DNA from 4 places in the Anaerobacillus sp. QJM3NY_32 genome. Region 4 is predicted to be linked to each of the others. Evidence: riboswitches for the same ligand, from Rfam matches in the RefSeq annotation. Region 4 holds a riboswitch; each other region holds the start of a gene.
What was found. Region 4 has a riboswitch for S-adenosylmethionine ahead of AC0VYH_RS14610 (YezD family protein). Riboswitches for the same ligand answer to the same signal wherever they lie in the genome.

Region 1 (8,054 bases), 190 kb from region 4:
AATGCAAACAACAAATGGAAGTTTGAATCCTCCGAACTATGTGAAATTCACCTGGGGATTTTTGTTATCAGCATCAGCAATCGTTCTAATGATTACGGGTGGACTTGAAAGTATGCAGACGGCTATAATCGTTAGTGCTTTCCCACTTACAATTATTCTGTTATTTACGTGCTGGGGAATGATTAAATCATTTAATGAAGAAGTACCAAGAAAGCAACGTAGTACGGATAAGAAAGCCAAGTCCAAAAAAGATCTAAAAACGGTTTAAAATAAAACCTTTGGAGAACATTCTCCAAAGGTTTTTTAAATAGAGCTAGATACCGAGGAAAAGAAGATAAGCAATATGAGCGGTCTAACATTAACTTCCGATCAAATAAAAGCAGGGATGGAATACGCAATGTTGGCAGAATGAATCAAATTTCGCTATTATTAATGTATGTGGACTAAAAACGAGAAAACAATCATACAAAGCTGGTGGTCTCGTTTGGCTGCTACAGACCCCGGCAGGACTAGGTTACATCAAGCAGCAAGAATAACGATTAGCGTTTTTTCTTCCGTCATGACAATGCTGTGGTTGACCACAGTACTTGGAATATCATTTACCCCAGCTATTCTTGCTGGGGTGGTAAGTCTTTTATCATTATTGCTTGTGAATGATGACACAGATAAAAAGAAAAAAATCACTGCCCTTTTGTTAGTTATTTCTAGTATAATTTGGCTAACACTTCGAACATTGCTTAGTTCTATTCCATTTGTTACGGATGGTTTGTTTTTACTTGTGATCTTTTTTGCTTACTACTTACAACATTATGGTTTTCGATATTTTGGACTATTTATGATTGCTTTTTTATCAATCTATTTTTCAACCTTATTGAAACTTCAACCATCCGATTTGCTCGGTTTTATCCTCGGAATTGTTGTCGGGGGAGCATACTCGTATCTTTATCACTTTATTCTGTTCAGAAATCGTCCTAAAAGACAGCTCAGTCGAAGTATGAAGTCGTTTCATATTCAAACAAATCTAACGCTAGATCTCGTACTTGATGCCATTGCAGATCCGACTCCGAATCGCTATAGAGCCTTGTTATTAAAGCGAGATGTAAGAAAACTTAATGAGTATGCACAGGTTATTTCAAGCCAATTAACAACGACTGATCCAGGAGAAGTCTGGAGTGGTATAGACGCTGAGCAACTTAGAATGTACGTCTTTGATGCAGAAATGTTAATTGAAACACTTTACCCAGCAGTTAAAAGAATGAAAGAACTTCATGCACTTGAACATAATGAAGTGAGAAAATTGCTATATAAAGTCGTTGAATCCATTAGAGACGCTGAGGTGTTACGAAGCCACGATATCGTTGGAAACTTAAAGCAAACACAGACCGTTATCAAAGAATTAAAAAATCAGCTGATCGAATTACGAATATCTAATCATCAAAATAAAGATTGGTTATGGTTAATTAGGAGAATAGAGTCGATTGCCAATCATCTTATTGAAAGTTCAAACGAACTCGGAGCTAGACGGATGGCAAATATTGAAGAACAAGTTCGATTAGACGATCCAGAAGAAGTAAAGAAAGAAAATGTTCAAGAAAGTGAAAAATCAAATCAACCAAGAGCAGCTACAAAGAAGGCGCTCCAAGCTATCGTAGCAGGCGCAGTGGCTATTTTCTTAGGTTATTTTCTTTCACCTACTCACCAGTACTGGGTTCTCCTCTCTGCATTTGTAGTACTTTTAGGAACGGATACCGTTGGAATGACGTTACAAAAAGCTTTTCAACGGTCACTGGGAACTATTTTCGGCGCGGTTGCAGGTTTTGGCCTGGCGCATCTTCTTGAAGGAAGGCTTGTCTTAGAGTTAATTGCATTATTTTGCTGTATCTTTATGGCGTTTTATTTGCTATCCATTTCGTATGCGATGATGATGTTTTGGATGACAATGCTAATCGCAATTATGTACGATTTTATCCTAGGTGGGATTACAGAACAGATTCTAATAGCTCGCGTGTTTGATACGTTAGCAGGAGCATTCATTGGCTTTCTAGCGGCAGCAGTGATCTATCCTAAAACTACACGTGAAAAGGTTGCAGATACTGCGGAAGATTTTCTTAATAAATTAAATGAGTATGTGTCGGATTATCTTGAATCCTTTTCACATACTGAAAAGAATTTTAATTTTACAAATCAGGCGTTTGGTATTGATGAACAAATGCGAAAAATCGTTGAAGATGCGAGGCCGCTTCGTAATCGACCTGCTATTCTTGCCCGATCAGGGATTGAACGCTGGTTAACTGTACTAACAGCGATTAATTATTTTGCTAAACATCTATTGGCTTCGACAAATCGAAATAACCGTTCAACTATCATAGAAGGATCAGAGAACACACTTTTCGAGGTTAATGAAGTGATTAAACATAATGTCCATACATTACTTAAACTATTAAAAGGTGAAACAGGGTTAACGATGTATAGTTTAAATAAAGAAAGAGAGCATATTGAAGGTCTTTCAGAAAAAGTTGAATATGCAGATGTAAATTTGAAAAAGTTTGTAAATGACCTCTATTATATATGGAGAATTAACCAGTCACTATTGATATTAGGGAAGGAACTTGGCTCAATAAAGAATAAAGAAGCATCTGATCATTTTAATACAAATCGTAACCTGGAGCAGTAACGCACCGGGTTATTTTTTGTTGAGCAAAATGTTGATGGGGCGATTGAAACTAAGCTTTCATTCGAATAAACCAGAAATCAATACATCTAAATATAGGCTAACTAATCCTTAATGAAGTGACTTGAAGTGGGAGCTATGAAAATAAATCAAAAATGATTAGTTTATTAAAAGGTAGAGCGGGAATAGAGAGGTGTGACAGTATAATTTTAATTTAGGATTGACAATAGGAGGAAATATTCATGGTTAACAACAAGACTGTATTTATTACAGGCGCAGCTAGAGGTATTGGTTTTGAAATTGGTGAAACGTTCGCAGAGAATGGAGCAAAAGTTGTTCTATCTGACATAAATGAAGAAGGAACAGAAGAAGCTGCTCAGAAACTAAGAGATAAAGGTTATAACGCTATTGGTATTAAAGCAGACGTGACTAATGAAGATGAAATTAAACAAGCAATTGACCGTACTGTAGAAGAATACGGTCGCTTAGACGTGTTAATAAATAATGCGGGACTTCAGCACGTATCTGCATTAGAAAACTTCCCAACTGAGAAGTTTCGTATGATGCAGGATATTATGCTTACAGCTCCTTTCATAGCAACAAAGCATGTATTTCCAATCATGAAGAAACAAGGATTTGGGCGAATTATTAACATGGCATCTATCAATGGTGTCATCGGTTTCGCAGGGAAAGCGGCTTACAATAGTGCCAAGCATGGGGTCATCGGCCTTACAAAAGTTTCTGCACTTGAAGGTGCGGAACACGGTATTACAGTAAATGCCATGGCACCAGGATATGTTGATACACCACTCGTAAGAGGACAGATGGAAGATCTAGCGAAAGAACGCGGAGTAGAGCTAGAAAAGGTACTAGAAGAAGTAATCTATCCACTTGTACCACAAAGAAGACTTCTTGAAGTGAAAGAGATAGCTGATTACTCAATGTTTATCGCAAGTGATGCAGCGAAGAGCATTACAGGTCAAGCCCTACTAATTGATGGTGGCTATACAGCTCAGTAAATTTAGATTTTACTAAAAAAATATTAAAGCAGCGCTTTCTAATGAGAAGCGCTGCTTTTTTATTGATCGCTAAAGGCTATTTGAAGACCAATTAAAGCAAGCAATAAAGCTTTTGCAAGATTGAATTTTCTAGCTAGGGCATGATTTTCTACGACATAGAATGCGATTTTTCCTGCAAAAAAGCTTATTGCACTAAAGATAAGAAAGGCTTGTAGAATGAAAACCCCTTCTAAAATTAACATTTGAAGAGCGGATGAATTCGCCTGCTGGTTTACAAACTGTGGAAGAAGGGCGAGAAAGAATAAAGAGACTTTTGGATTTAAAATATTCATAACAATCCCTTTTCGATATAAAGAAAAATAAGGTCTGCTAGGTTGACTTAGGGGTTTAGCTGCGGATCCGCTATCTTTAAAAGCTTCATATGCCATGAAAAGTAAGTAAGCTGCCCCGCGGTAACAATCGAAAAGGCGAGAGAGGATTGATAAAGGACGGCAGAAATTCCTAAGGTAGCAGCAATATGTACAAGTAGTCCTGAAGAGAGGGCAAGAAAACCATATCCTCGTGAAGTGATCCGTCAATTCGTCTCTCGATTTCAATTAGATGGTAGCGGGACATTGGCCGGAAAAGACCAATAACTTGACAGGTTTCTCATTAATGATATAATTCTGACATCTTTTAGTGTTGTTGGAGGAATAGTTCCATGGAACCCATTTTACTTGATATACCAAATAAATTTAGCACTGACCGTTTACATATACGTTCTCCACTACCTGGGGATGGTGCTTCGGTTCATCAATCAATTGATGCCTCGTTAGAAGAGCTTAAATCCTGGATGCCTTTCGCACATATAGATCAAACGGAAGAAGATGTTGAAGCGAATATCCGCGAATCTCACGTAGCGTTTTTAAAGCGGGAGGATCTTCGACTATTACTCTTCCATAAACAGACGGGTGATTTTATCGGTTCCTCAGGGTTACATCGAATAGATTGGAACGTTCGTAAATTTGAAATCGGTTATTGGATTGATTCTAGATACGCTGGTCAAGGCTATATGTCTGAAGCGGTCCAAGGCATTGTAGATTACGCCTTTTCAGAGCTAAACGCTAGAAGGCTAGAAATTCGTTGTAATGCGACAAATTGGCGAAGTCGGCGAATTGCCGAGAAACAATCGTTTCAACTTGAGGCTATTTTACGAAACGACCATGTCTCAATTGATGGCAGTAAACTAACTGATACATGCGTCTATGCTTTAACAAAAAAATAAATTTGGTAAGAATATGCATCTTACTTATGGGAGGAATAAGGTTCTTGCATCAAGAATAAACGAGTAATGAATGATTTTGATGATGGAGGGAAACTATGTGATCGAACGAGCGACGATAGAAGAAAGAGATTTTATTTTGTCGAATTCCATTCAATCTGTTAATGAAGGAACGACAAATCCCGGTATCGTAAAAGAAGAGAAAGCACTTGAAATTGTATCATCCATTCTTGATCGAGGTGGTTACCACCTCATTTATCGCGACGAAGGGGAAATTGCTGGCTGGGTATTACTTGGAGAAAACACGGATTATTTTACAGAAAGCAAGCATGGGTTCATTTATGATGTATTTGTTTTTCCAAAGTTTCGTGGGAAAGGGTATTCTAAGCAGCTCGTTCAAGCGAGTATTGAAAACTTCAAAGAACAGGGATATGAGGAAATTCGTTTGAATGTGTATTCCTCTAACTTCGCGAAATACATTTATAAAGACATTGGATTTCGAGAACTTCAAACGATCATGGTTTATAAATAGTTGTCCAGCTTCTTTTCATTTATTAAAAGAATGTGAAAAACAACTCATAATCAATCATCATGCCCTTGGAACTTGCTACACTATTTTTGCAGGGACTTCCCCGGTTCCTGCCCCCCTTAAAATATAAAGTGTGAGCCCCATGCATTTCCCAGCATGGGGCTTTTCCTTTTCAATCACACAGAAATGAGGGAGAGTATTGGTATATCAATTTAAGTTAATAAGTCAAGAAGAAGTCGAGCGAATTATCTCGTGGAACTATGATGGGCTATACTCATTTTATAATATGGACGAGGATCTTGAAGATCTAAAAGAGTTCCGGGAAGATGCAGCCAGCAATGAAAATTATTGGAGCGTCTACCATAGGGATCATCTTATTGGTTTTTTTAGTTTTCATGTGCATGAAGACAACCATATAGAAATTGGCCTAGGAATGTGTCCCGATAATGTTGGAAAAGGAGAAGGCTTTTCTTTTTTAGAGGCTGGCCTTCAAAAAGCAGTTGAATTGTATCGTCCAACTTCCTTTGGAATGGCAGTAGCTGAATTTAATAAACGAGCCATAAAAGTGTATCAAAGGGCTGGATTTCAAATCACTCATCTGTTTATGCAACAAACCAATGGGGGAGCATTTCAATTTGTTGAAATGAAGAAAAACCTCGTTTAAAACAATAATTGCAAAATACTAAATAGACCGATAGAATGAATCAAAATTAGATTTTTAATTTCCTTATTGAGAGAGGCGGAGGGACTGGCCCTTTGATGCCCGGCAACCTGATAGACAAGGTGCCAAATCCAGCAGAGTCTATGCTCTGAGAGATAAGGAAGAGCTCTGAAGCGAACTCTTCCTTATTAGTTAGGAAGAGTTTTTTTTAGACGATTCAATAAATGAGAGACGGGTTGTGAAGAATTTGAAAAAAGCTGACCGTATTCGCAAAATGAAAGTTCCAGATGCAAGTGAAAAGTATGGTGATCGTCTGCCACCGGGGCAAGTACTTACAGAAAGGTTCCCTATTCTACATGAAGGTGATGTACCTGTGTATGAGATGTCGACATGGAACCTAAGTGTATTTGGAGAAATTGATAAGGAAGTGATCATTTCCTATAGCGACATACTTGCCTTACCACAGAAGAAAGTAAAGTGTGATATTCACTGTGTCACAAGGTGGTCTAGGTTTGATAATACTTTTGAAGGGGTTTTGATTAAGGATTTTATGAACGCATATGGGATAGTACCGAAAACGAACCATGTTATGCTACATGGTGACTATAACTATACAACGAATATTCACCTCACTGACTTAATGAGAGATAATGTTATTCTTGCCCACTCAGTCGATGGAGAGAAATTAACGGCAAAACACGGATGGCCTCTCAGGTTAGTTGTACCGCATCTTTACTTCTGGAAAAGTATTAAATGGATCAGAGGTATAGAATTTATCAATGAAGACAAACCTGGTTTTTGGGAACAAAACGGATTTCATAACCATGCCGATCCATTTAAAGAAGAAAGGTTTTCTGGAGAGGATTTGGGACTACCGGAAGATGAATGGGAGAAAAAAGAGTTTGATTAATTTTTCTTAAAAAAGCGGGCGTGATTAACACATATAGAATTGATTGAGGAAAAGGTAGTTTATTATCACATTCTAAATATCATCATATCTATAAAAAAATAGTTTAAACTTGAAAGTCAGCAGAACCTTAGTATGTGTGGGTTTTGCTGACTTTTTATTCTCTGGTAATTAAAAAAGAGAAGAATTTTAAAAAAGAATGATCTAAATGGATCTTCCCTCCGTTAGCTAAGTGTAAATCAAAATTAAGGGGAGTGGATTTGAAAATGAATACGAACAAGAATATGAAAAAGAAAGTGATCGATTGGAAAAAGGGACTATTAATTGTTCCGCTTAGCTTTTCACTTTTAATACCAACTGCTGGAGCATTTGCCTCTGACCACGACCAGCAAATGGACAAGCCTACAGTAGAAACACCAGGTGCTGATCTTCGTGCTGATCTTGGCCATTTACTAAGTGAGCATGCTTATCTTGCAGTAGAAACAATGAGAAAAGGAGCTGAAGGTTCTGCAGATTTTGAAGCTTCTGCTGGTGCCTTAAGTGAAAACACGGAAGACCTTACAGCTGCGATTACATCCGTTTATGGTGAAGAAGCAGGAGCTGAATTTAATGAAATTTGGAGCAATCATATCGGTTTCTTCGTTGACTATGTGAAAGCAACAGGTAATGAAGATGAAGATGCAAAACAAAAAGCTTTAGATAGCTTAGATGGTTATAAAGAAGATTTCTCTAATTTCTTGGAAAATGCAACAGGAGAACGACTTCAAGCTGAAACATTGTCTGAAGGACTTCAAGCTCACATTAATCAGTTGATTGGTTCATTTGATAGCTATGTAGCAGGTGATTATGAGATGGCTTACGAGAAAGAACGTGAAGCGATTGCTCACATGCAAATGGTGGCTAAAGGATTCTCTGGTGCCATTACTGATCAGTTCCCAGACAAGTTCGAGAACACAAAAGCCGTAACACCAGCATCTGATCTTCGTGCAACATTAGGTCATTTATT
Region 2 (8,054 bases), 1.4 Mb from region 4:
CATCATTGTTCTTCAAGATTTGTTTGTTTATAAGGAAACGGGACGAAACAGCGATGGTAGCGTAGAAGGGCATTTTGAAACAACCGGGGTAAGACCGAATGTATCAGAACTTCTTGAACAAAATGGCTACAAGATTTCATCATCTTGGTTTAAAGAGGTGTGGTGAAATGAATGATTGGGTTCTCCTTGTAGTGATTTTTGTTTCAGTGACCTTACTCTTTTATTTGATTTCCAAAGGGGTTATGAGAAAGAAAAAAACCAATGAGCGTATTAAGAGGTTTATCCCACAGGCCGTCGCTGTCACTGAGGTTAAGGAAAAGCAAAAGAATGAAACATTTAGAAAATGGATTGGTTCATTTGCAAAAGCATTTTCTGGCATACAGTTTAGCCAAAAAACAAAGAAATCTCTTGAACAATCGGGAAGTTCATTAAAAGCAGAAGAGTTCTTTGTTATTCGCATTTTAAGTGCGATGGCAGTGGCTGGATTGCTCTATGTCCTTGGTGTACCATGGTTTGTTAGCATTCTATCGCTTTTGATCTGTTTTATTATTCCTGGTATCTATATCACGATTAAAGCAAAGAAGAGAATCAAGCTACTATCCTATCAGCTTGTTGAGGCGCTTGGTACGATGTCCAACTCGATGAGGGCAGGGTTTAGTTTCGTGCAGACGATGCAACTCATTGGGAAGGAAATGCCAGATCCGATTGGTCCAGAATTTGATCGTACTGTTCGTGAAATTGGAATGGGTATACCTATGGAAACCGTGTTTCAAAGCCTGTTAGAACGTTTACCAAATAAAGAGCTTGAAGTTGTTATACAAGCTATTCTCGCACAACGTAAAAGTGGTGGGAACCTGGCGCAGCTTATGGATACGATGGAAGATACTATTCGAGGGAGGATCCGGATTCTCGAAGAACTAAAGACGCTGACGTCACAAGGAAAGTTATCATCCTGGATCATTACTGCTCTCCCTCTTGTGATGGGAATCTACCTCTATTTTGTAAGTCCTGAATACCTTGAACCAATGCTTACCTATCCATTGGGCTGGTTTCTTCTAGTAACAGGGGCGATTTCACTATTCATCGGATGGTTTTTAATTCAAAAGATTGTTCGGATTGAGGTGTAACCAATGATTGCTATTCTGTTTATGCTTTGTACGATGGTTTGTTTCGTATTGTTTATTGCTGCCCTTCTTAAAACCGTTTATCGAAAAGAACTTGCTCTTGAATCTCGCGTTGAGCACTATTTTGGCAAGGAAGAAAAAATTCAACGTAAAACCGAAAAAAGAGAAAGTGGATCTTACCATCCACTACTTCGTAAATATTGGGGAATGGGTATTGAACAGGTGAGTAAAACATTTGCAAGAAAGGATCGAAAGAAGTTAGATATGCTCCTCCATGAGGCTGGATATGGAAACCGTTCGGCAGTTGAATTCCGACTTATTCAACTTCTTCTCAGCATCGGTGGAGGGTTCTTAACTTACTTGCTTATGGTGCCTGTGACGGATGGAAATGCTTCTATGACACTTGTATTAGCACTTGGGGTTGTTTTCTTATTTTATCGATATCCTTTGTTTTACCTAGCGAAGAAAAAAACGCAGCGCGTTAAAATAATCGATATGGAAATGTCCGATTTCTTTGATATGGTAAGTCTACTTCTTGAAGCAGGCGTAGGACTTGAAGGGGCGATCAAAAATGTATGTGCAAGAAAGTCTGGCCCACTTGCGGATGAGTTTAGTCAGGCATTAGATGAGATGAAGCGAGGGAAATCGCGACGAGAAGCATTTTATAATCTGAAAAAACGTGTTCCTTCAGATTATTTTCAAAGTGTGATGATGTCGATTATTCAAGCCGATCATCTTGGAATCGGAATGTCAAAAGTTATTAAAAATATTACGGCACGCATTCGTGAACAGAGACGTGAACGAGCACGCGAGCAAGCGATGAAAGCTCCAGTGAAAATGCTCATACCTATGGTTCTCTTTATTTTTCCACCCCTCTTTATCATTATCCTTGGACCGATGGTAGTGAAAATCGTCGTGGATGGCTTTGGTTAAGAGAAGACGAACACCTCCATTTCTACTGCAATGCGAAAAAATCACCTTTCCTAAACGACGCTTCCATTTGGAGGTGTCTATTTTTGTATGTAGTAGAAAAAATACGAATACAAAACTTCAAAATGATAAAATGGAAATAAGAAATTTCATCGAGGTTTGTATTTTAAGGAGGACAATAAATGCAACAGATTAAACAAATTGGCAATCGCTTTTACTATCAAACACCAGTTTCCGAAACGGACCGACCGATTCTAGGAATGGTGATTGGAGATAGAAAGTCTCTGATGATCGATGCTGGGAATTCAGAGGACCATGCTCGTTATTTTCTAAAAGAACTATCGGAAAAAGGATTCAAGGAACCGGACATGGTCGCGCTCACTCATTGGCATTGGGATCATATCTTTGGACTATCAGCGCTGAAAGATGCTGTCTCCTTATCCTCGCATCAGACGAAAGAGGAAATTAGTAAGCTTATTCCATTAGGATGGTCTGATGATGAGTTGGATGAGCGGGTGAAAGAAGGCACTGAAATTGAATTTTGTGCAAATGCGATCAAGAAGGAATTTGTGGATTCTCGAGACATTACGATTACGCTACCAGATGTAACGTTTGGTGAGAAAATGGAGATTGATCTTGGTGGTGTCACGTGTATTCTTCAGCCTGTTGGGGGCGATCACGCGGCTGATTCGGTTGTGATTTATATGAAGGAAGAGAAAATCCTTTTTCTTGGAGACTGCTTTTATCCTGATATTTTTTCAGAAAAAGTCAACTACACTGTTAACATAACAAATCGACTGCTTGATCAGTTAGAAAGCTTTGAGGCAGAATGGTTCATCTTATCACACGGGGAGGCAATCTCTAAGGAGGATTTTAAGAACGAAGTGAACCTTTTACGTGCTGTTGCTTCTATTACTGAGGAGTGCAATGGTGATGTTACACGTATGCAAAAGTTGTATGAGCATAACGTTGGCAGAGACTCACGCGAAGAGGAGCTTGAAGTGATTCAAGAATTTGCTAACGGGTATACGATGTAAAAAGCGCTAGTTGGAATGACTTTCTTCAAAGAACGGAGTGGGATGTATGGCAATCATTCATGTAGAAAATGCTTATTACACACGTGAGAAACAGATGATTTTATCCGATATTTCTTTTTCCGTAGAGAAAGGCCAGCATCAGGCCATTATCGGATTAAATGGATCAGGTAAAACGACACTACTTCAGTTAATTCACGGCTCGATCTGGCCACTGCTTCGCTATGATCCCGTCGTTGAAGTATTGGGGTATCGTCTTGGAAAAACTGATTTGAGTGAACTTAGAAAATCTATTGGCTGGGTGAGCAACGCTTTCACTGAGCGTATCTCTCCGATGCAGGAAGTGACAGATGTTGTGATTAGCGGGAAGTTTGCCTCAGCTGGACTTTATGAGCAGGTGACGGAACAGGAAGAATCGCAAGCGATGAAGATGATGCAGGAATGGGGTATTGCTCATTTACGCGGTAAACCTTTTCGAATTTGCTCTCAAGGTGAGAAGCAGAAAGTCCTGATAGCGAGAGCTTTGATGTCTTCGCCAAAGCTTCTTATTCTAGATGAACCGTGCAACGGACTTGATCTGTATTCACGCGAACAGTTATTAGCTCAGGTTGAACGCCTTGGAAAAGAGGAAGAGGGTCCAACCATATTGTATATCACTCATCATATTGAGGAGATTTGTCCCGTATTCACTCACGCTATGATTATGGAAAATGGTCGAATTGCAGTGAATGGCAAGAAGAAAGATGTGTTAACAGCTGAACATCTTAGTAAAAGTATGGGCGTCCCTTTAGAAGTGACGTGGAACAGAGAGCGACCTTGGGTTCAGGTGATTTCAAATGAGATGAAGCCAGCTTATCCATCTGCATAAGGACCGTGTATCTCAAAAATGGCCAAATTCGTTCATCGTCAAAAGGAGGTATGTATTGAAGGATTTTGCTTCGCTAACCCATAAAGAAATTGCGATTCGATATACGGTATTGACGCTGTTTCTATCGTCTACCATTTTTATAGTGAGTTACGACCTTCCACTCTGGGCGTATGTCATATGCATGCTTCTATCGATATTTGGTATTGCGGTGAACTTGTTGAAATGGAAACGTGGGAAAAAAGTTAACGTCACATTTAAAGATCATGTCATTCGCTCCTGCGTTTTTTCTTTCATAGCTTTTCTCTTGTTGGTGCTGCCTTTTGACTACTCCAGTTGGTTGATGATTCTTATGATTCTATCTCTTGTCATGGCGAATACGATTGATTTCATGCGCATGCGGAATAGGATACAAGAGGGACAACGGCAGGGATAAAAGACCTGAATCATTTGGATTATTTTTCATGAAGATGGCTGGTGTTATCGCCATTTAGTTAATTGAATGATGATAATTTTCTAATAATATATTGACTTTTATTCGATCTCGAGATAACATTTGAACCAATCATTGTCATATACAATTTGATAGCAACATTTCTTATCAAGAGAGGTGGAGGGACTGGCCCTATGAAGCTTCGGCAACCGATGAGATGATCCTTCATCTCATACTGTGCCAAATCCAGCAGGTTTATCCTGAAAGATAAGAAGACTGGCTTCGTACTTACAAACCTTTCTTCTTATGTTTTGAGAAGAGAGGTTTTTTGTGTTGAATGGGTTAGGGGGAATGCAGACGAATTAATTTGCTATTAATTCCGAGTAAACTACTTTAATTACATTGAATTAAATTTGAGTATTGTGAGGTGGATAGTATTGCAGTTACAGGTTGTGAATAGCCCTTTTGACAAAGAACAAACGGAGCTTTTAAATCGTCTCTTACCAACATTAAATGAGACGCAGAAAATATGGCTGAGCGGATACCTTTCCGTACCAGGTAGCTCTGAAGCTGCGGCAGCTACTGAGACGGTTGCTCAAGGTGTTTCTGCTTCAGAAGCATTCTCTAAACAAGAAGCAAAAACACGTGAGCTTACGATTCTCTATGGCTCACATACTGGCAATTGTCAGTCACTAGCGGAATCTTTCTTTGAGCGATTGGAAAACGAGAAATACAACGTTACCCTTTCATCGCTTGATGATTTTAAGCCAAAGTCGCTTAAAAAAGTAGAAGATTTATTATTGATTACAAGCACCCACGGAGATGGCGATCCTCCTGATAATGCGTTAAGCTTCCATGACTTTGTTCAAAGTAAGAGAGCCCCTGAATTAAATGGTCTCAGATTCTCAGTCTTATCACTTGGTGATAGCTCCTATGAATTTTTCTGCCAAACCGGGAAAGATTTTGACAAGCGCTTTGAAGAATTAGGTGCAACAAGGCTCTATCCTCGTGTAGATTGTGATCTTGATTTCGAAGAGCCGGCAGAAGAGTGGTTCGAAGGCGTGACGGGAGTATTGAAAGAAGATCAGTCTACGAGAGAATCGACTTCTGAAACAAAACCTGATGAGTCGAATCAGACGTATTCCAGAACGAATCCATTCAAAGCCGAAATTCTTGAGAATGTTAATTTGAATGGACGTGGATCGAATAAAGAAACACGGCACATTGAGCTTGATCTTGAAGGATCGAACCTTGATTATGAGCCGGGTGATAGCCTTGGTATTTACCCGGAGAATGATACTGCTCTTGTCCGTCAGCTAATCGATGAACTGAACTGGAAGCGAGAAGAACAGGTTATGGTGAACAAAAAGGGTGACGTTCAGCCACTTGAAGAAGCTTTAACGAAAACATATGAGATTACGAGTCTCACAAAGCCATTGCTCAAGAAGATTGCAGAGCTGACATCAAGTTTTGAGCTTAAGCGCATGGTTGAAGCGGAAGGCGAAGAACTAAGAACATACCTTTACGGTAGAGATTTAATTGATTTGGTGAAGGACTACGGACCGTGGACCGTCTCGGCACAGGAGTTTGTAAACGTTCTGCGCAAAATTCCGGTTCGTCTTTATTCGATCGCAAGCAGTTCAAAGGCAAATCCAGATGAAGTTCATCTCACAATTGGGGCACTAAGGTATGATGCACATGGTCGAGCTCGTACGGGCGTATGCTCTGGCCAATGCGCAGAGCGCTCACAAGCGGGGGATACACTCCCAGTATATGTGCAGCGAAATCAAAACTTTAGACTTCCGGATCATCCTGACACCCCTATCATTATGATAGGCGCAGGTACTGGCGTAGCGCCGTACCGGGCATTCTTACAAGAGCGAGAAGAAAGTGGCGCAAGTGGAGAAACGTGGCTATTCTTTGGTGAACAGCATTTTGTCACAGACTTTCTTTATCAAGTCGAATGGCAGAAGTGGTTGAAAGATGGGGTGCTTTCTCGTATGGACGTGGCGTTTTCTCGTGATTCAGAAGAGAAAGTGTATGTTCAGCACCGCATGCTCGAGCGAAGTAAAGAACTATACGAGTGGCTGCAAGAGGGTGCGCACGTCTACGTATGTGGAGATGAAAAGTATATGGCAAAAGACGTTCACGTGGCACTCGTTAACATCTTAGAGCAACAGGGGAATTTCAGTGAGTCAGAAGCAGAAGCTTATCTTGCAGATCTACGTAACGCGAAACGCTACCAGCGCGATGTGTACTAAGCGCATCAGGGAAGGAGATTGATCATGTCGAAAAAGACGGTAACAGAAGACGGCAAACCGAGTGAAATGGAGAAAATCAAAGACGAAAGTGATTACTTACGCGGATCGCTTGTGAAAAGCTTTGCGGATCCCATCACCGCTTCCATCCCAGACGCAGATACAAAACTATTAAAATTTCATGGGAGCTATATGCAAGATGATCGCGATATTCGTCAGGAGCGAAAACAGCAGAAGCTTGAACCAGCTTATCAGTTTATGGTTCGAGTGCGACTACCTGGTGGAGTAGCTAACCCAGAGCAATGGCTAGTAATGGATGATCTTGCGAATCAATACGGAAATGGGACGTTAAAGCTAACGACGCGCCAAACGTTCCAAATGCATGGGATCTTAAAGTGGAATATGAAAAAAAGCATTCAGGCAATGGACCAGGTTCTGATGGATTCTCTTGCGGCATGCGGTGACGTGAATCGGAATGTGATGTGTAATGCCAATCCCTATCAATCGGATATTCATGCCGAGGTGCATGGATGGGCACGGAAGTTAAGCGATGATCTCTTACCGAGAACGAGAGCGTACCATGAAATCTGGTTAGATGAAGAAAAAGTGCTTGATCGAAAAGAAGAGGAAATTGAGCCGATGTATGGCCCACATTACTTGCCAAGAAAGTTTAAGATTGGGGTCGCTGTCCCTCCATCAAACGATGTGGATATTTTCTCACAAGATCTTGGCTTTATTGCGATTCTTGAAGATGGCAAGCTACAAGGATTTAATGTCGCGGTAGGCGGCGGCATGGGTATGACGCATGGAGACACAAGTACGTATCCTCAGCTATCCCGAATGATTGGATTTTGTACACCCGAAAAGATTGTTGATGTTGCTGAGAAAATCATTACAATTCAGCGGGATTATGGCAATCGGTCAGAGCGGAAGAACGCTCGTTTCAAATATACGATCGATCGAAGAGGACTCGACTGGGTTCGGAACGAATTGAATAATAGACTGGGCTATGAACTAGAAGAAGCTCGTTCTTATCACTTCGATCATAATGGTGATCGCTATGGATGGGTGAAGGGTGACGGCAAATGGCATTTAACGCTCTTTATCCAAAATGGTCGTATTGTGGATTTAGAAGATTATCAGATTATGACAGGGCTTCGTGAAATTGCAAAGGTTCACGAAGGAGATTTCAGACTAACGCCGAACCAGAATCTCATTATAGCGAATGTATCAGAAGAAAAGAAAGCAGAGATTGATGAGCTTGTGGCAACATACGGTCTTACAGATGGGAAACAAAATTCAGCACTGCGCCGTAATTCGATGGCTTGCGTGGCGTTCCCAACATGCGGTCTAGCGATGGCAGAAGCAGAGCGATATTTACCTTCTCTCATTGATAAGATTGAAGAGATC
Region 3 (8,054 bases), 160 kb from region 4:
TTAAATGTAAGAATAGATACACAATCCACAACAAGTTGCTCAAAATCGATCCAGGGGGTATATGATGAGAAAGATACAACAGACTACTATTAATTCGGTTGTGAAATACGGACAAACAAAGCTTCCAAAATCAGCTAATACAGAATGTCCAGAATGCGGAAGCGATGCTTCATTTCAACTGAAGTTCGATTATCAAATTAATCAGGCTGTGTTCTCCACGCTTTCTCGCTGCTCTATTTGTAAAGAAGCTGTGCTTTTCATACTCATTAAAACGTCCCATAATGATCGCGGAGAAGAAGTTGAGCTATTCGTGCATCAAACCTCTTTTACACGAGAGCCGCTCGGCAGACTGACTAGCACAGCTAGATTACCCGATGACCTTGAGCGTGTTTATCGCTCAGCAGTGAATGTACATAACATGAAGGATTGGACCGCAACGGCTGTAATGGCTAATCGTGTTCTTGAGAGCATTACAGGTAGTTTTCTATCTGAAAATGAGCTAGGACAGCCACTTTCTAAACAGCTAGAAACACTTGCTAAACAGATTGATTTAGAAGAACCAATTGTAAAACTAGGACACCTACTAGGCAAAGGTAGTAATTTAAATAACCTCCTTTGTCTTGAGAAAGCTACAAGCGAAGAAACGGCCAACTTAATTATCGACTTACTAGATTCACTTATTGAATACTTGTACATTCTTCCTCAACGAATTGTGCATCTTCAAAAACAAATCGAAGGATAATAAAAAAAGCAGGTAGCTCAAATTAATATGTACCCTGTGTAAAGGACAGTTTAAAAAAGACTAGGCAACATTAAGAAGATGATTCCTGTATTGAACAGGGGTCATCTTTTTTAAGTTCCACTGACATCTATCCAGGTTGTAATACATCATATAACTCTTAACTTCACGTTTTAATTCGATTAGTGTTTGACAAGGTTTTATTGAGGCTTCGTCTTTAAAGTGACCAAAGAAAGATTCCTGTGGGGCATTATCCCAACAGTTTCCTCTTCTAGACATAGACTGATCTAAACCGTATTTCTTTAGCTGTTTTTGGTAGGTAGGGTGAGTATAGTGAAAGCCTTGATCAGAATGAATAAAGGCATTCGCATCTAGTTTTGCTTTACGGTTGTTTTTAAGTTTTACTAACGTATCTGTCGCTAGATCGAGCGTAATTCGGTCAGACACATGATAAGCTAGGATCTCATTCGTAGAGCCGTCCTTTATGGTAGATAGATACGCTTTCTTCTTATTTCCATAAAACAAATAGGTAATGTCAGTTAGAAGTACTTTCCCTGGGATGCCTTGTTTGAAGTTTCGCTCAAGTTTGTTTGGTACAACGCTGTGCTCTTTCGTTGCTTTCGCCATACGACGATAGGGATTCGCTCTTCTGATCGGACATACGATTCCGTATTTTTTCATGATTCTGCGTATGCGTTTTAAGTTATAGGTTATTTGATACTGGTTAGCTAGCGTCATCTTGATTTGACGTGCCCCTTTTTTTCGCTTTTTAAAGGCATAGGCTTTTAGGATCCAGTCTTTTAAAACTTGGTCTCGCGCCTCGTTTTCTGTTCGACGCTTTCGAGCACCTTCAGTGAAATAACGATAATAACCAGATCGTGAGACACCCACTACGGAACATAAGTATCGGACCATATTTTTAAGTTGATACTCATGGATGATATGGCGGATTAATTCAAACTTGAGAGAAGCAGCTAATTTTATCTCTTTTTTCCCATCCCCTTTTCCATCATTTCGAGCTTTTTTAGGAGATCATTCTCTGCTTTTAATAGGTTATTTTGAGCTTCTAAACGTTTGTATTTTTCCTCTAAAGACAGTTCCTTATCTTTGGATCTTCCGGAGCTTTCTTTACGAGTGTCAGTAAGTCCATTAATCCCTTTGTTTTTATAACCCTGTCTCCACCTTCTCGCGGCAGAATGTACTCTTTCGTGTCCGAGAGTATCGACATCAAATCCATTTTCTTTAAAAATCTGACTCGGTAGTTTTCCTTTTTCATACTCCGTAATGAATATTCGCTTAAATTCATCACTGTATGTGATTCCTTTTTCACTAACTGATTTCACAAATTTATTAGAGGCAAGTGTTTTGACATCTTCCTCTGAGAATACTTTCTTACTCATTAATAATCATTTCCCATCGTAGAATTTGTCCTCATTATACATAAAAGTACCCTATAGGGCAGACTTTTTTTAAGTGTCTACTCTATAGGGTACATATTAAATTGAGCTACCTGTTTTTTAAATGCTCATATCAAATTTTAATTCAAGATTCTGTTTACTATCACTTTAGCCCTTTTTCGAAATAGAAGGATAGTTGATGAAAATCGCAATAATTCCTGCAATAGCAATGAGGATTGGATAAATTGAATACGGTAGTAGAGCGAGTGGCGAAATCGACGCAAGACCTGCTACTGCAAGCACCTGTGCCCCATATGGGAGCATGCCCTGTATACTACCTGAGAAAATATCAAGAATACTAGCAGACTTTCGTGGGTCTACCCCATATTCTTCGGAAATGTTTTTCGCAAGTGGCCCCCCCATTATGATCGAAATGGTGTTGTTAGCTGTTGATAAATCAAGCACGCTTGCGAGACCGGCGATACCAAACTCTGCTCCTCTACGAGAAGTTACTTTGCTCAGGATTTTGTCCAATACGTATTGTATTCCTCCGTTATGCTTAATGACTTCAATCATCCCTCCGATGACGAGAGCAATCATGGCAAGGTCTTCCATCCCTTTTATGCCCTCTGTAACCGTGGAGATCAGTTCACTCATTCCAAATGTTCCGTTATATAAACCTACAATCCCAGCAAATAAGGTACCACTTACAAGTACAATAAGAACATTAACACCAGCGATCGCTGCGATCAGTACACCTAAATAAGGGATAATTGTAACGAAATCAAATGCGTGTTCTCCTCCAACCGTTGCTTGCTCTCCCATCGTTAAAGCACCATAAATAATGGCTGTTACAATAGCAGCTGGCAAGACTATAAAAAAGTTTACTTTGAATTTATCTTTCATTTGCGTATTTTGTGTGCGTACTGCCGCAATCGTAGTATCTGAAATCATAGAAAGATTGTCACCAAACATTGCCCCACCTATGACCGCTGATAAAGCCAGTGCCGGGGCAACTCCGGTTTGCTCTGCAATTCCAATTCCAATGGGAGCAAGTGCTACAATCGTTCCCATCGATGTACCCATCGAAATAGAAATAAAACAGCCAATGACAAACAAACCTACGATTAAAAGATTAGCCGGTAGAATTGATATACCTAAATTAACAATCGAATCTACTGCTCCAATTTTTTCAGCTGTTCCGGCAAACGCCCCAGCCAGTAAAAAGACCAAAATCATTAATATGATATTCGTATTACCTGCTCCACGACAAAACACTTCCACTTTTTTCATAAAGCTTTCTTTTCGATTCATCGAAAGAGCTACGCCCGCCGCAATTAGAGAAGCGAGAATAACAGGCATACTATAAAAGTCCTTTGTTATGATAGCTGTACCAATAAAAAGCACAATAAATATTCCAAGGGGAAGTAAAGCCAGGCCGTTCCCCTTTATTTCTTTCTCCATTATTCATGTCTCCTTCATCTTTTATTCTGTCTCAATAAAAAAAGCCCACTTCAAGAGAAGAAGGCTTTTGCACTTATCTCTCAAGATTTCTCTTGCTGGAAGCAGCACCTTTCTGATGATCAGAGGTTGCTGAAGCTTCTTTGGGCCAGGTCCCTCCACTTCTCTTAATAAGAAATATACAATTATTAATGAGCGCATGCTTCATTTTACTTTTTCATAACGAGCTTTACTTTATCACGCATTATTCTGATGAGTCAACTTTGATTAACTGCATCAAAATAAACTCCTCATCCTTTAAGGAGTTTACCTGATTAACTAGTCTGGTTCAAGCTTTGTATGACTACCAATTTTTGCAATAGATCAATCTTTATTTTCCTAAAAACCACTCAATATCCTTCATAATCGATTCCGGTTTTTCTTCTGGTAGAAGGTGACCGGTTTTTTCATAGATGATCAGTTTAGCATTTGGGAGATCCTTACTGAGACGCTTCCCAATTTTCAACGGCACAACTCTGTCATTTTCTCCCCATATTAGTAGGCTAGGTGTATGAATTTGATTTAGTTCAACTTCTGACAAATCTCCTTCGCGATCTCGAATCATCCTAACTAATGACCGAAAGATACCCTCATTGAAGAAAGGTTGGATATATCCATCCATCATTTCTTCATCGATAAGGGAAGGATCATAAACACAATTAAGCAAATTTCCTCTAACACCTTTTCGATAAAGCCACCTTTTCAAGTATACCGAGAAAAAAGGTAAGTACGATGTATACACTAGACTCTGTTTAGCCTTTTCAAGATATCCTGAACTGCACAGTAAAATATTCTTACTAACGAGATCATCTTTCATAGCCGAGGCTCTCATTGCTACTTGCCCACCCATAGAATGGCCGATCATAACAGTATGATCAATTGAAAGCCTTTCTAAAAGTTCAACCACCACTTCCGCATAATTATGATAAGAGTGGACAAAACGATTAGACTTTTCACTTTTTCCGAACGGAGGAAGATCAATGGCAACAACAGTATATGCCTTTGTTAATAATGGTATCAATCTTCTGAAGCTGAAGCTCGACGATAGAAAACCGTGAAGAAGCGTTAATACTGGCCGATCGACGGCTGTGTCATTTCTATAGTATTCATAGTGAATATCAATTCCTTTGATCTTTTCCGTATTTTGTTTAAGATTTTGAGCTAATAGCATCTTTCATCTCACTCCGGATTTTGAATTCATCTGATCTGATTCACCCTTCGTTTCTAACCAGACAGGATGGTCTCACTTATTCAGGTTTGACTTTATAATTATTTTACCCCAATCCTGAAATGAAAAACTTTTTTTACATCCGAGAGGATACTCCATTTTTTTCATTCTAACTCTACGTGCACAAGGTCCAGCAGCTTTATCGTTGTCCTTTTTTCATTATGGTCAATAATACGCAGTTCTTTCGTAAGTGGATCTACATAGTCCACATATCCAAAGAGAGTTTTCGTTTCTCCCCCACTAAAGTGTTGAAAACAAAGCGAGTTGTGATTGGCCATTGCTTCACATATTGTTTCATTCATTTCCGCCATTCTTTGTTCATCAAGTACCGGCTTTTCACTTTTTTTCTCTTCGGTTTTCCAATCTCTTAGCTCTTTCACATGCTCAGGTAACATCATTGACGTCCATTTTATATTTCCGCGATCACGAATCACGCTTCTTCCCCCTTCTATGCTTTATGACCACCCACAAGTTTACTTCTATGCAGTGCCGTACCGGCCTTTGTGTATGAAACGGCACGAAGCAGCGCATCTGAGCCATATTTCTCACGGATCGAATCCATCACATATCCGAGATCCCGCTGCTTTGGGCGTGACGCGTTAAATAAGTCCAACTGCACTTCTTCATCATTGCAAATATTTGAAAGGGTAATGGAAATCTTACGAACCGTTTTTCTTCCAAAGAACTCCTCAAATAACTGAAGACATACATTGTATATTTCGAGCGTAATAGCAGTCGGGCTGTGGATACTCCTTGAACGGTGAAAGCCACCCCCGCCTTCTTCTTTACTATAACCAATCCCAAGGCTAATCGTACGCCCTGCCTTCCGGGCTTTTCTCGCACGTCTTGCAACTTCTTCACTCATCTCAAGAATGACGTGTTGAATGTCTTTTTCGTCATGGTAATCTCGCAACAAAATTTGGCTTTTCCCATAGCTAATCTGTCCCTGCATAATCGGCGCACCCATTTCAGAAAGATCGATGCCCCACGCATGATGATAGAGCTGATTTCCCATAATACCGAATTTTTCTTCTAGTAGATGTAGCGGGTAATGCGCAAGCTGCTTTACATTCATAATCCCCATTCGATTTAACGTTCGCTCGACACGCGATCCGATACCCCACATTTGACTTAGCGGGGAAAGCGGCCAGAGTTTTTTAGGAATATCTTCATAAGTCCATTCTGCAATCCCTTTTTCTTTCGCTTCCAGATCGAGACAAAGCTTTGCCATTAAAAGATTTGGGCCAATCCCTATGGCACATGGTAATCCGAATGTCTCTCTTATTTCATTTCTGATCTTGTGAGCTACTTCAAATTTGTTCCCCCAAAGTCGTTCTGTCCCATCAACCTGCAAAAACGATTCATCAACGCTATACGTATGGATACATTCTGATGGTACATAACGATGAAAAAGCCTCGTTATTTCCATTGATTGTTTTAAATATGAAGACATTCTCGCATTAACGATATGAATGTTTTTATTATTTGGAATTTCAAATAGTCTGCTCCCTGTTCGTATTCCAAATTCCTTCTTTAGTGCCGGAGACGCTGCTAGCACAACACTTCCCTGTCGCTCGGTATCACCAACAACCGCGAGATAGCATGTAAGTGGATCAAGCCCCATCTCTACTGCTGAACAACTTGCATAAAAACTTTTCATATCAATACATAGGATTGTTTTCTTTGGAAATTTAGAATAATCCATTTGTATCCCCCCTTCTCCTAATCAAAAGAACGTTTGTTCCCTTTATATATACCCGTATTTTAACCGAATATACGTTCTCTTTACAATAAGTACTTTCTTCCAATCATAAAACGATTCACTTAGCATCACCCTTTTTTCTAAAGTAACGAAAAGTACCGGAAGAAGAGTAACAATGAACTTAACGATATTCACTCCAAAGTTAGTCATCAGAGCACATACGTATTGGAGATCCTACACTTGTTCCATTAACAGATAGGGAAGTAGAAATACTCGCGCATCAATCTCTAAACGCACAGAAAAAGAACCAGGATATGCCGTTTCATATGGTCATTAACGCCATTATTTATTAGCACACCACCTCCTGAGTCTAAAGAACCAATACCTTTTTTTAAAATAACAGGTATATCTCCCTATAACTCTATCCAAAAGGATAGGTCTTAACTATCAAAATAGTTTAAATAGTTTGAATACTAAATCTTTTATGGTAATGTTAGCTCATCTTAATCACGAGGGGGATATAGAATGGGAAAGAAAAAAAATTTACTTTCAATCGGTTTATCAGTGGGGCTCGTTAGTACCATGCTCGCACCATCCTCAACATTTGCAGCAGCAGATACGAATATGAATAAAGAAACAGGAACACCTACTTTTGTTTCAGGAAAACTAACAAAAGCAAGCTCTCAAAATGCCAATCAAGTACTATTTGATTACTTGAACGAACAGAAAAACCTGTACAAGTTTAGTGGATCTTCCGCTAAGGATTCCTTTAAAATCCTATCAAAAGAAAAGGACGATCTTGGTTTTACGGTTTTTCGATTACAACAACTTCATGAAGGAACACCTGTTTATGGTTCAACTCAAACGGCTCATGTTGATGAAAGTGGTATTTTAACAGCCGTATCAGGTACAGTTATTCCAGACCTTGGGTCGAAGAAAGAGCTTAAAAAAGCAACAAAATTCAAGAAACAGGACGCCGTTAAAAAAGCAGAAGAAGATCTCGGTTTTTCACCAGCCTATGAACAAAAACCCGAATCCAACCTTGTCGTCTATACTGAAGGAGAGTCTGCAACGTATGCTTACCATGTGACCTTGAACTTCCTCTCGCCTGAACCGGGTAACTGGCAATACATAATTGATGCAACAAGTGGTGAAGTTCTAACAAGCTTCAATGCTCTACACGAAGCAAAAAAAGAAGGAGTCGGCAAGCCAGGTGGTGGTGATAATGTTACCGGAACAATTAAGACGGCAAGTGGAACTGGTGTACTTGGTGATCAAAAAACGTTCAATACGCTACTTTCCTCTTCAACTTATTACTTGAAAGACACTACGCGAGGTGGCGGAATCTTAACATATGATGCGGCAAATCGCACAAAACTGCCAGGCTCTTTATGGGCAGATTCGGATAACTCCTTTAACGCAAGCTATGACGCGGCTGCAGTCGACGCTCACTACTATGCAGGAGCGACGTATGATTATTATAAAGAT
Region 4 (8,054 bases):
TGATGAACGACTGACGTATACTCATTTTCATTAAGAAAACCAGTTAACGGACTATACGCTCCTGTTCCGATTAATTCCAGATCACTTAACGCAGTAGCGTCTAACTCAATTTCTTGAATAATCCCATCAATTTCAGTATTAGGTTTGTAACGGTTAATCAATGTTCCTCCATGCGCGTTAATTGTTGCCATCTTAATCCCTCCAAATTGAATTTATTATAAGCTTCCTTCGTCTTGTAATGTTCTCTTTTGAGAGCGAATCGATCGAATTAAACTTCCTGACCCAAGCGTCGCTAGAATAACGCTGCCAATTGCAATTAATGTATATAAATCACTTTCTAAAAAAAGTTTGATCATACTATAAGAAATAACTAAAGAAAAAACCGGTGAAACTGCCCAAACTTTAATCATTCGCGTAATGACATCTTTCTGCCAAAGCTGAAATCCATCTTTAGCAGTTCCGATACCAATGATCGATGAGGTGGTAATCTGGGTAAGCGGCACCGGAATCCCAAATAAGGAAGCTCCAATCACAAGTCCAGCGCTCGTACCTGATATAGCACAACCTTCACCAAGTGAAAATTTTGTGATGCGATAACCATTCGTTTCAATGACACGTTTACCAAAAACTAAAGCACCTAAAGCAACAAAAGCTCCCCCAAAAAATGCGCCGTGAGAAAGGGATAAAACTCCCGCTCCAACTAGCGGTCCAATCGCATTTGCGACGTTATTCATTCCCGCTGAAAAGGCTTCTAGAAAACCGGCTACAATTAAAAAAATGGTGAGTGGCTTTTGCCACTTTGAAGTAAGATTGATTCTTTGTTTTAAAAGACCAAAAATTTTCCCAACACTGAGAGCTGTCGCAAAAGCAATAACCGGTATAACGATCCACAACAACATAATGAACATCACATTCTGAAAGTACAAAGCACGGTAAGCAATACCAACTCCTACCACTGCGCCCACAGTAACTTCACTTGTTGATAATGGAATCCCCATCATATTTGCTAGAAAGAGCGCTGTTGTAGCTGAAATAAAAATAATCAAGATAACCTTTAGACTGAGTACGGAAGAAGGTATAATGCCACTCCCCATTGTTTTAATAACATTACCTCCACCTAATGTGGCACCACCAACAATCCCAATCGCACAAACACTCAGTGCTACGCTTCTTCTTTTAATCGCTCCAGCCCCGTAAGCCACTCCCATCGATGCCGCAGCTCCACTAGCCCCAATATTCATAGCAAAAAAGAGAGCCACTGTAATAACTAGGGTTGTCATGACCGTCACCGATTTGGTGCTGAATCAAAATGCAAGCCGCATTCCGTTTTTTCCTGATTTGCCCATCTCCCAGCTCTAGAATCACTACCTTCCAATACTCTTTCAGTGCATACCGCACATCCTATACTTGGGTACCCTTTATCATGAAGAGGATTGTATGGTAAATCCTTTTCGTACACGTACCTCCAAACATCTTTCCATGTCCAATGAATAAGTGGACAAACCTTAATCGACTGAAACTTATCATCTCTATTGAAATAATTTGTCTTTTGTCTGAGTGGCGACTGCTCTCTCCTTAAACCTGAGATCCATGCACTTACATGATCTAATTCTTCATGCAATGGTATGATTTTCCTCAAGTTGCAGCACTGTCCCGGGTCTCGCTCCCATAGAGCATCCCCTTTACTTAATGCCTGTTCTTCGACCGACTCCTTTGGTTGCTTTAACTTAATATTTAGAGATGGATATTTAGCTTTCACTTTATTAATTAGCTCATAAGTCTCATCAAAATGGAGACCTGTATCCAGAAAAACAATCTTCGCGTTCTGGTTTACCCGGGAAATCAAATCAATTAGAACGACACCCTCAACACCGAAACTACAAGCATATACAATATCATCTTGGTATATTTGATACGCCCACTCCAGAACTTCAAGAGCCCCTTTCGTTTCTGATTCAACGTCGAATTCAGGTTCCTTACCCGACCAATTATTATAGAACCAATTCATTTCTAACCCTCCCAATTCCGATCAAGGAAATATATTTAAAAGTTTAAAAAAAGAGGCGGTTCTAACCTTTAGGGTTAGAACCGCCTCTAGTTTCTCTAGTCAGCGCCAATATTAAAGTCGTTCTTTTTCTTTTCTTTCAAGTTGAACAACTTTCCCATCTTGAACAACAAGCGTAATTGACCCAAATTTTAACGAACTTAGCATTCGTTCTATACGTACAGCAACGTCTGAAAAATTCTGGTCTTTCGTTCCCATCATGCAACCTCCCTTAGTCATAATAATCATGAGGAGAAGCTTATAAATGAAAAAAGCCTTCCCAAATTGGAAAGACAGATCAGGTTACCTTAATTCACCTTATCTTCCAAAATGGACTCCATTTTGCTGGAAGTAGCACCTTGCCAATCAGGCAGGTTGCTGGACGTCAACGGGCCAGTCCCTCGGTCTCTCTTGATAAGTTATTTTCTAAATCTTAACTATTATCTAACAATATGTCAACCCTAGTTTAGAGATCGGGATAAAGGGATTAGAAAAGAATATGAAAAAAACCCCGAATCTATGACTCGGGGACCATTTTTAAATTGGATGACGTTTACTTTCTTCTTTTTTCTCTTCTATTAAGATACGCGTACCATCTACAGACGTAATAACTACTGCCGTATCCTTGTCGATCCAACTTCCAACAGAAATGGCGCTGTACTTTTTCTCATTGACTTGTATTGTTCCACTTGGTCGAAATGGAGTAATTGTCATAGCCGATTCTCCAACTAAATTCTTATACTCAGCGTTCATGGAATTATACCCCATTTCACTGCTTAACCGATCCTTTAACGTCATTTTCGTCCACATAGAACGTGCGGGGAAAACACGCAAAAACAGGAATGAAGCAGCCGTACCAATTAAAAAACCACTAGAAACGAGAAGGCCATAAAGGAAAGTCGGAGAAGGAATGGCTACGGCTGTAACCATCATAATTAATCCAATCAAACCAAATGTACCATCATTGAGTAATTTCCCATCAAGAATAACTAAGCCTAAACCAACAGCAAACACAAGTCCCATCCAGAGAATTGATGATAAAGAAGTAAGATGGAAACTAAAATAAAATGTGAGCAATAGTATTCCGATCAATCCAAAAATACCTTTTACACGGACAAGTAACTCAGCAAACAAGAATAGCACGCTAAGTAAAACGATAAGAAAGCCAACTGCTGGCAAAGATAGAATCTCCATCCTCGCTCCCTCCTTTTCCTTCTTCTCTTATACGTTCAAAAGGGAAGAAAGTTTCAGTCACTTGTCACCTTACGATTGAAATACCCCTTTTATTCCATCAATAATCGCAATAAAGAAATCAATGATTTTTTGAATAAATGACTGTGTCTCGTCTTTATTTAAAAACTCGTCCAGGTTTTCTCTCGCGTGCTGCAACTGACTCTTCATTTGATCCCAATCAATATCAAGATTTTTCATTCGATTAAACAGTGCAACAAGACCATCCAACTCATCTTGAGTCAATTCAATACCTGAATCGTTAGCAATTTGTTTAATAACTGTTCTTAAATCATCTTCCGTCTCAGGTGGGTTTGTAGCAATTTCATCCTTAATCTTAGTCATTAGCTCTGTTGCTTTATCTGCGCCAATACTATCGCTCAATTTTGCAGTAGTGACAAGCTCTTCATTTGCTACTTGTTTTTGCTCCTCAGGTATCACTTCATCTGTGCTTAACTCATAAGCTTTGATTAAACCAGTTAATGCAGCCGTACCTGAAACCTCCATTGGTGCTGTCACATAAACATCAGCATCTTTTACTCCAGCTGTTATTAAAGCATTTGCGTACATTTCATCTGTTACCCAATTAATATTTTTTGTGTCAACGCTTAAACCAGCATCTTTTTCACCAATGGTTATGGAAGAAGAAGATAAGGCGCGGGTACCGATTAGCGCTTTACTTATATAATTCCCAAGATATTTATGCTCTTCTTCATTTGATACCGTTACCGTCATTGCATTTTCCGGAGCTTCCATTTCATCAACTAGCTTCTGTTTTTGCTCTTCAGATAGATCTTCACCAAGTGTAACGATGACATCACCGACGCTCGCATCCGCTTGTGCCACCATAGGAATAATAGACATCATTAACACCATCGACAATAAAAACGGCAATCCTTTTTTAAGCATGTTTTGGTCTCCTTTTAACGTGGGGCTCTAATGAAGAGTAACTCAGTTAATCTCCCCATCTCTTAATATTCTACTCGACACTCGATCGAAAGAAAAGATAATTAACTAGGAAATCTGTCATATCATGGAAGGACAAGCATATCGTAGTACAAAGGAAATCATTCTGAAGGAGTTGCGAGAGATGCGAAAACTATTGTTAAGTTCCCTATTTCTGCTTGTCCTTCATACAACTTATTATGATTTAACAACAGGAACTCTTACAAATAACAGAGCTATTTCAGAAGTATCAGAAGCAGTCGAAGTGGGGTCACCTGAAAAAAACTCTCCCTATGTGGTTTATAAAATAAATGCTGGCGATACTGTTCTTTCTTTAGTAGAAAAAGCGAACGGCTCAATACCGGTTCCGATTGAAACGGTCGTTCACGATTTTGAAACATTAAATAAAATTCATCCAACTCTTATACAAATTGGGAAAGAATATAGGATACCAACTTATGACCAAACATCTGCTCAATGATTATTTCTTGTCAATAGCTCTCTAAAGTTGCTACAATGGGATAGTATTACAGATGAGTCTTATTCCCTACAAGGGAGTATATAAAAGCGATCTAAATCATGAGGTAAGCAATCCTACATGTAAAAGGAGCGATTTTCGCATGAATGAAATTACCCACCGTAGTCAAACTAGACCTGTTAAAGTAGGTCCTTTAACAATAGGCGGTAACGATGAAGTTATTATTCAAAGTATGACAACAACCAAAACTCACGATGTGGAAGCAACAGTTGCTGAAATCAATCGTCTTGAAGAAGCTGGTTGTCAGATTGTACGAGTAGCTTGTCCAGATGACAGGGCAGCAGATGCAATCCCTGAAATCAAAAAGAGGATTAATATCCCTCTTGTCGTTGATATTCACTTTAATTATAAGCTAGCACTAAAAGCCATTGAAGGTGGAGCAGACAAGATACGTATTAACCCTGGTAATATTGGACGTCGCGAAAAAGTGGAAGCTGTCGTAAAAGCAGCCAAAGCAAAAGGCATTCCGATTCGCATTGGCGTTAATGCTGGTTCACTTGAGCGAAAAATCCTTGAAAAATACGGCTATCCTACAGCTGAGGGAATGCTAGAAAGTGCCCTCCACCATATCAAAATTCTTGAAGACCTTGATTTCTACGATATCATCGTCTCCATGAAAGCTTCCGATGTTAACCTTGCAACTGAAGCATATGAACTGGCAGCACGTTCTTTTAATTACCCACTGCATCTCGGAATTACAGAGTCAGGCACTCTATTTGCAGGTACAGTTAAAAGCGCAGCCGGTCTTGGTGTTATTCTTTCAAAAGGAATCGGAAATACGGCACGTATTTCTCTTAGTGCGGATCCGGTTGAAGAAGTAAAAGTAGCTAGAGAGCTTCTTAAATCATTTGGACTTGCAGCGAATGCAGCCACATTAATTTCTTGTCCAACTTGTGGTCGTATCGAAATTGACCTTATTTCAATCGCAAATGAAGTCGAAGAGTACATTTCAACGATCAAAGCACCTATTAAAGTAGCCGTGCTTGGATGCGCAGTGAACGGTCCAGGTGAAGCGCGTGAAGCTGATATCGGTATTGCAGGTGCACGTGGTGAAGGTCTCCTCTTCCGACATGGTGAAATTATCCGTAAAGTTCCTGAGGAAACCATGGTAGAAGAGTTGAAAAAAGAAGTCGACAAAATAGCAGAAGAACATTACAAGAAAATGGCAGAAGAAAAAGAGAAAGCTGAAGCTAACTCTTAATTCTTTTTCTTAATCAAAGAAGAAAAGCCAGGCACTTTTAAAGTGCCTGGCTTTTCTATTAAGGTTTTCAACTAAAAGAACGGTGCGAAGAATAAGCTGATGATCATTGAAGCGGCACCAACACCAATCGCCCATGATCCGAGCGTTGTTAGTCCCTTTCTCCTAGCAACAAATCCTACGACGATTCCCGCTGCTCCAAGAATGACGGGAAGTATGAACAAGGAAATAACCGATAAAGCAAGAGCAGCTACACCCACTCCCACTCCTGTTCGATCCTGTTCTTGTCTTTTAGCTTCAAAGTGTTCATGATGCTCCTCAGCAGTTGGACGTTCATTTTCAGGCGACTGTAAATAAGGACGGTCTAATACACCAGGGGCTACTTCAGCTGCAGCTTCCTCAAGATATTCCTCTTCCGATTCGCTGCGAACTTCGCGCTCCTCGATAAAGTCCAGATCGTCATCATGTCTGTCTTCTGTCATATACATCCCTCACTTTACCTTGTTGTGGAGCATGATTAGTATTTGTCAGTGAGTGTAAGAATATGTTCGTTCAATCAGTAAGATAATCCCAATTCCTTCTTATTGCCTTTCTTTTCTATGATATGATGAAAAGAGAGCAAATCAAAAAGGAGTTTTATTATGACGATCAAAAGACTAGGACTTGATATTGATGGAACTGTAACAAGTCCTAAAACCTTTCTTCCTTATTTAAATTCTTCATTTAATAAACAATTATCCTTACATGATATTACACAGTACAATCTTGCTAACCTTCTCGGCATTCCTCAAAAAGAGTTTTTTGAGTGGTTAAAAATAAATGAAGAGAAAATTTACGCAAATGCCCTTATCGCAGATCAAGCTCATCCTATCCTAGAAGAATGGAAAGTGGATTATGAACTTTTCTACATTAGTGCAAGAGGGGATCATTTACTCAACACAACAAAAGACTGGTTTACATCAAATGCCGTCCCTTATCATCACATCGAACTTATTGGAAAACATGATAAAATTGATTCCATTAAAGAACATAGCGTTGACGTTTTTTTTGAGGATAAATACGATAATGCATGTGCAATTGCAGAGGAATGTGAGATCCCAGTGATCCTTTTTGACACTCCATACAATCAGGGAACAGTGCCTTCTAATGTATCTCGATTGGAAACCTGGCCAGAAGCTCAACAGTGGCTTAAGCACCATAATAAAAGCGGAAGAGCATAACTATGCTCTTCCGCTTTTAGGCATATGCCTGACATGCACCACAACGACCGTACACTTCAAATTTATGTCCTGTTACTTCAAACTCAGAGTCCCCTACTGGGATGTTCTCCATTGGACATGATTCTATTTGGCGAGTTTTACCGCAATCCAGACAAATGAGATGATGATGATGCGTATTCGTTGAACAGCTAAGACGATAGCGCTTTTCACCGTTCCATTCTGTCTCCTCTAATATCGTTAAATCCGCAAACAGAGTTAAATTTCTGTAAATCGTATCAACACTCATCCCGGGATAGCTTTCTTGCATATGGTTCAGCACATCTCTTGCTGAAAGATACCTCTTTTCTTTGGCGAAAAGAGTGACGAGATCCTCCCGTTTTTCAGTGTATTTATAACCTTCATCCTTTAAAATACGCAATGCTGTAGAGACATTCATATATCCACCTCATTATGTTAAGATTTCCACTGTTTTAATCTTTTGAATAGAAGAACGAACAACAAGATCAACGCTGATAGAATAACAATTGTTCCACCAGGGGCAATATCTAGATAATACGCCAGAACCAGTCCACCAAGAACCGCAACTTCTCCCAAAATAATGGAGTATGCGATTGTTTGCTTAAATCCTCTAGCAATTCGAATACTTGCAGCAACAGGAAGCGTCATAAGCGCCGAAACGAGTAGTACACCTACAATCTGCATCGAAACGGCAATCACGAACGCGACAAGTAAAATAAAAATGAAATGAATCCACTTTCCTCTAACGCCTGATACGATTGCTTGCTCTTCATCGAATGAGAGAAAAAATAGTTCTTTGTATAATAAAATCACAACAAGTACGACAATAATCGTTATCACTGCCACAGCCATTAAGTCACT

Region 1: another riboswitch for S-adenosylmethionine. It lies ahead of AC0VYH_RS13585 (sulfite oxidase-like oxidoreductase); the one in region 4 lies ahead of AC0VYH_RS14610 (YezD family protein).
Region 2: another riboswitch for S-adenosylmethionine. It lies ahead of AC0VYH_RS07325 (assimilatory sulfite reductase (NADPH) flavoprotein subunit); the one in region 4 lies ahead of AC0VYH_RS14610 (YezD family protein).
Region 3: another riboswitch for S-adenosylmethionine. It lies ahead of AC0VYH_RS13745 (Na+/H+ antiporter NhaC family protein); the one in region 4 lies ahead of AC0VYH_RS14610 (YezD family protein).

The regions. Positions count from the first base shown of each region.
Region 1 is NZ_CM149684.1:2,582,025-2,590,078, reverse strand. It holds gene AC0VYH_RS13620 (glycine betaine uptake BCCT transporter) at 1-268, shown strand, start outside; gene AC0VYH_RS13615 (FUSC family protein) at 485-2,674, shown strand; gene AC0VYH_RS13610 (3-hydroxybutyrate dehydrogenase) at 2,914-3,690, shown strand; gene AC0VYH_RS13605 (LysE family translocator) at 3,750-4,268, opposite strand; gene AC0VYH_RS13600 (GNAT family N-acetyltransferase) at 4,391-4,954, shown strand; gene AC0VYH_RS13595 (GNAT family N-acetyltransferase) at 5,052-5,483, shown strand; gene AC0VYH_RS13590 (GNAT family N-acetyltransferase) at 5,680-6,144, shown strand; SAM riboswitch class I at 6,205-6,303, shown strand; gene AC0VYH_RS13585 (sulfite oxidase-like oxidoreductase) at 6,389-7,051, shown strand; gene AC0VYH_RS13580 (copper amine oxidase) at 7,348-8,054, shown strand, end outside.
Region 2 is NZ_CM149684.1:1,350,509-1,358,562, forward strand. It holds gene AC0VYH_RS07295 (TadA family conjugal transfer-associated ATPase) at 1-166, shown strand, start outside; gene AC0VYH_RS07300 (type II secretion system F family protein) at 168-1,127, shown strand; gene AC0VYH_RS07305 (type II secretion system F family protein) at 1,131-2,057, shown strand; gene AC0VYH_RS07310 (MBL fold metallo-hydrolase) at 2,237-3,091, shown strand; gene AC0VYH_RS07315 (ABC transporter ATP-binding protein) at 3,138-3,956, shown strand; gene AC0VYH_RS07320 (hypothetical protein) at 4,012-4,389, shown strand; SAM riboswitch class I at 4,549-4,660, shown strand; gene AC0VYH_RS07325 (assimilatory sulfite reductase (NADPH) flavoprotein subunit) at 4,824-6,647, shown strand; gene cysI (assimilatory sulfite reductase (NADPH) hemoprotein subunit) at 6,672-8,054, shown strand, end outside.
Region 3 is NZ_CM149684.1:2,612,585-2,620,638, forward strand. It holds gene AC0VYH_RS13735 (hypothetical protein) at 65-742, shown strand; one part of gene AC0VYH_RS13740 (IS3 family transposase) at 803-1,755, opposite strand; one part of gene AC0VYH_RS13740 (IS3 family transposase) at 1,755-2,139, opposite strand; gene AC0VYH_RS13745 (Na+/H+ antiporter NhaC family protein) at 2,305-3,600, opposite strand; SAM riboswitch class I at 3,671-3,774, opposite strand; gene AC0VYH_RS13750 (alpha/beta fold hydrolase) at 3,968-4,807, opposite strand; gene AC0VYH_RS13755 (YolD-like family protein) at 4,969-5,298, opposite strand; gene AC0VYH_RS13760 (Y-family DNA polymerase) at 5,313-6,569, opposite strand; gene AC0VYH_RS13765 (M4 family metallopeptidase) at 7,092-8,054, shown strand, end outside.
Region 4 is NZ_CM149684.1:2,773,456-2,781,509, forward strand. It holds gene sat (sulfate adenylyltransferase) at 1-191, opposite strand, end outside; gene AC0VYH_RS14600 (inorganic phosphate transporter) at 216-1,280, opposite strand; gene AC0VYH_RS14605 (phosphoadenylyl-sulfate reductase) at 1,286-2,008, opposite strand; gene AC0VYH_RS14610 (YezD family protein) at 2,120-2,263, opposite strand; SAM riboswitch class I at 2,360-2,465, opposite strand; gene AC0VYH_RS14615 (NfeD family protein) at 2,582-3,238, opposite strand; gene AC0VYH_RS14620 (DUF1002 domain-containing protein) at 3,308-4,183, opposite strand; gene AC0VYH_RS14625 (hypothetical protein) at 4,365-4,700, shown strand; gene ispG (flavodoxin-dependent (E)-4-hydroxy-3-methylbut-2-enyl-diphosphate synthase) at 4,840-5,958, shown strand; gene AC0VYH_RS14635 (hypothetical protein) at 6,030-6,437, opposite strand; gene AC0VYH_RS14640 (hypothetical protein) at 6,597-7,175, shown strand; gene AC0VYH_RS14645 (Fur family transcriptional regulator) at 7,192-7,611, opposite strand; gene AC0VYH_RS14650 (metal ABC transporter permease) at 7,629-8,054, opposite strand, start outside.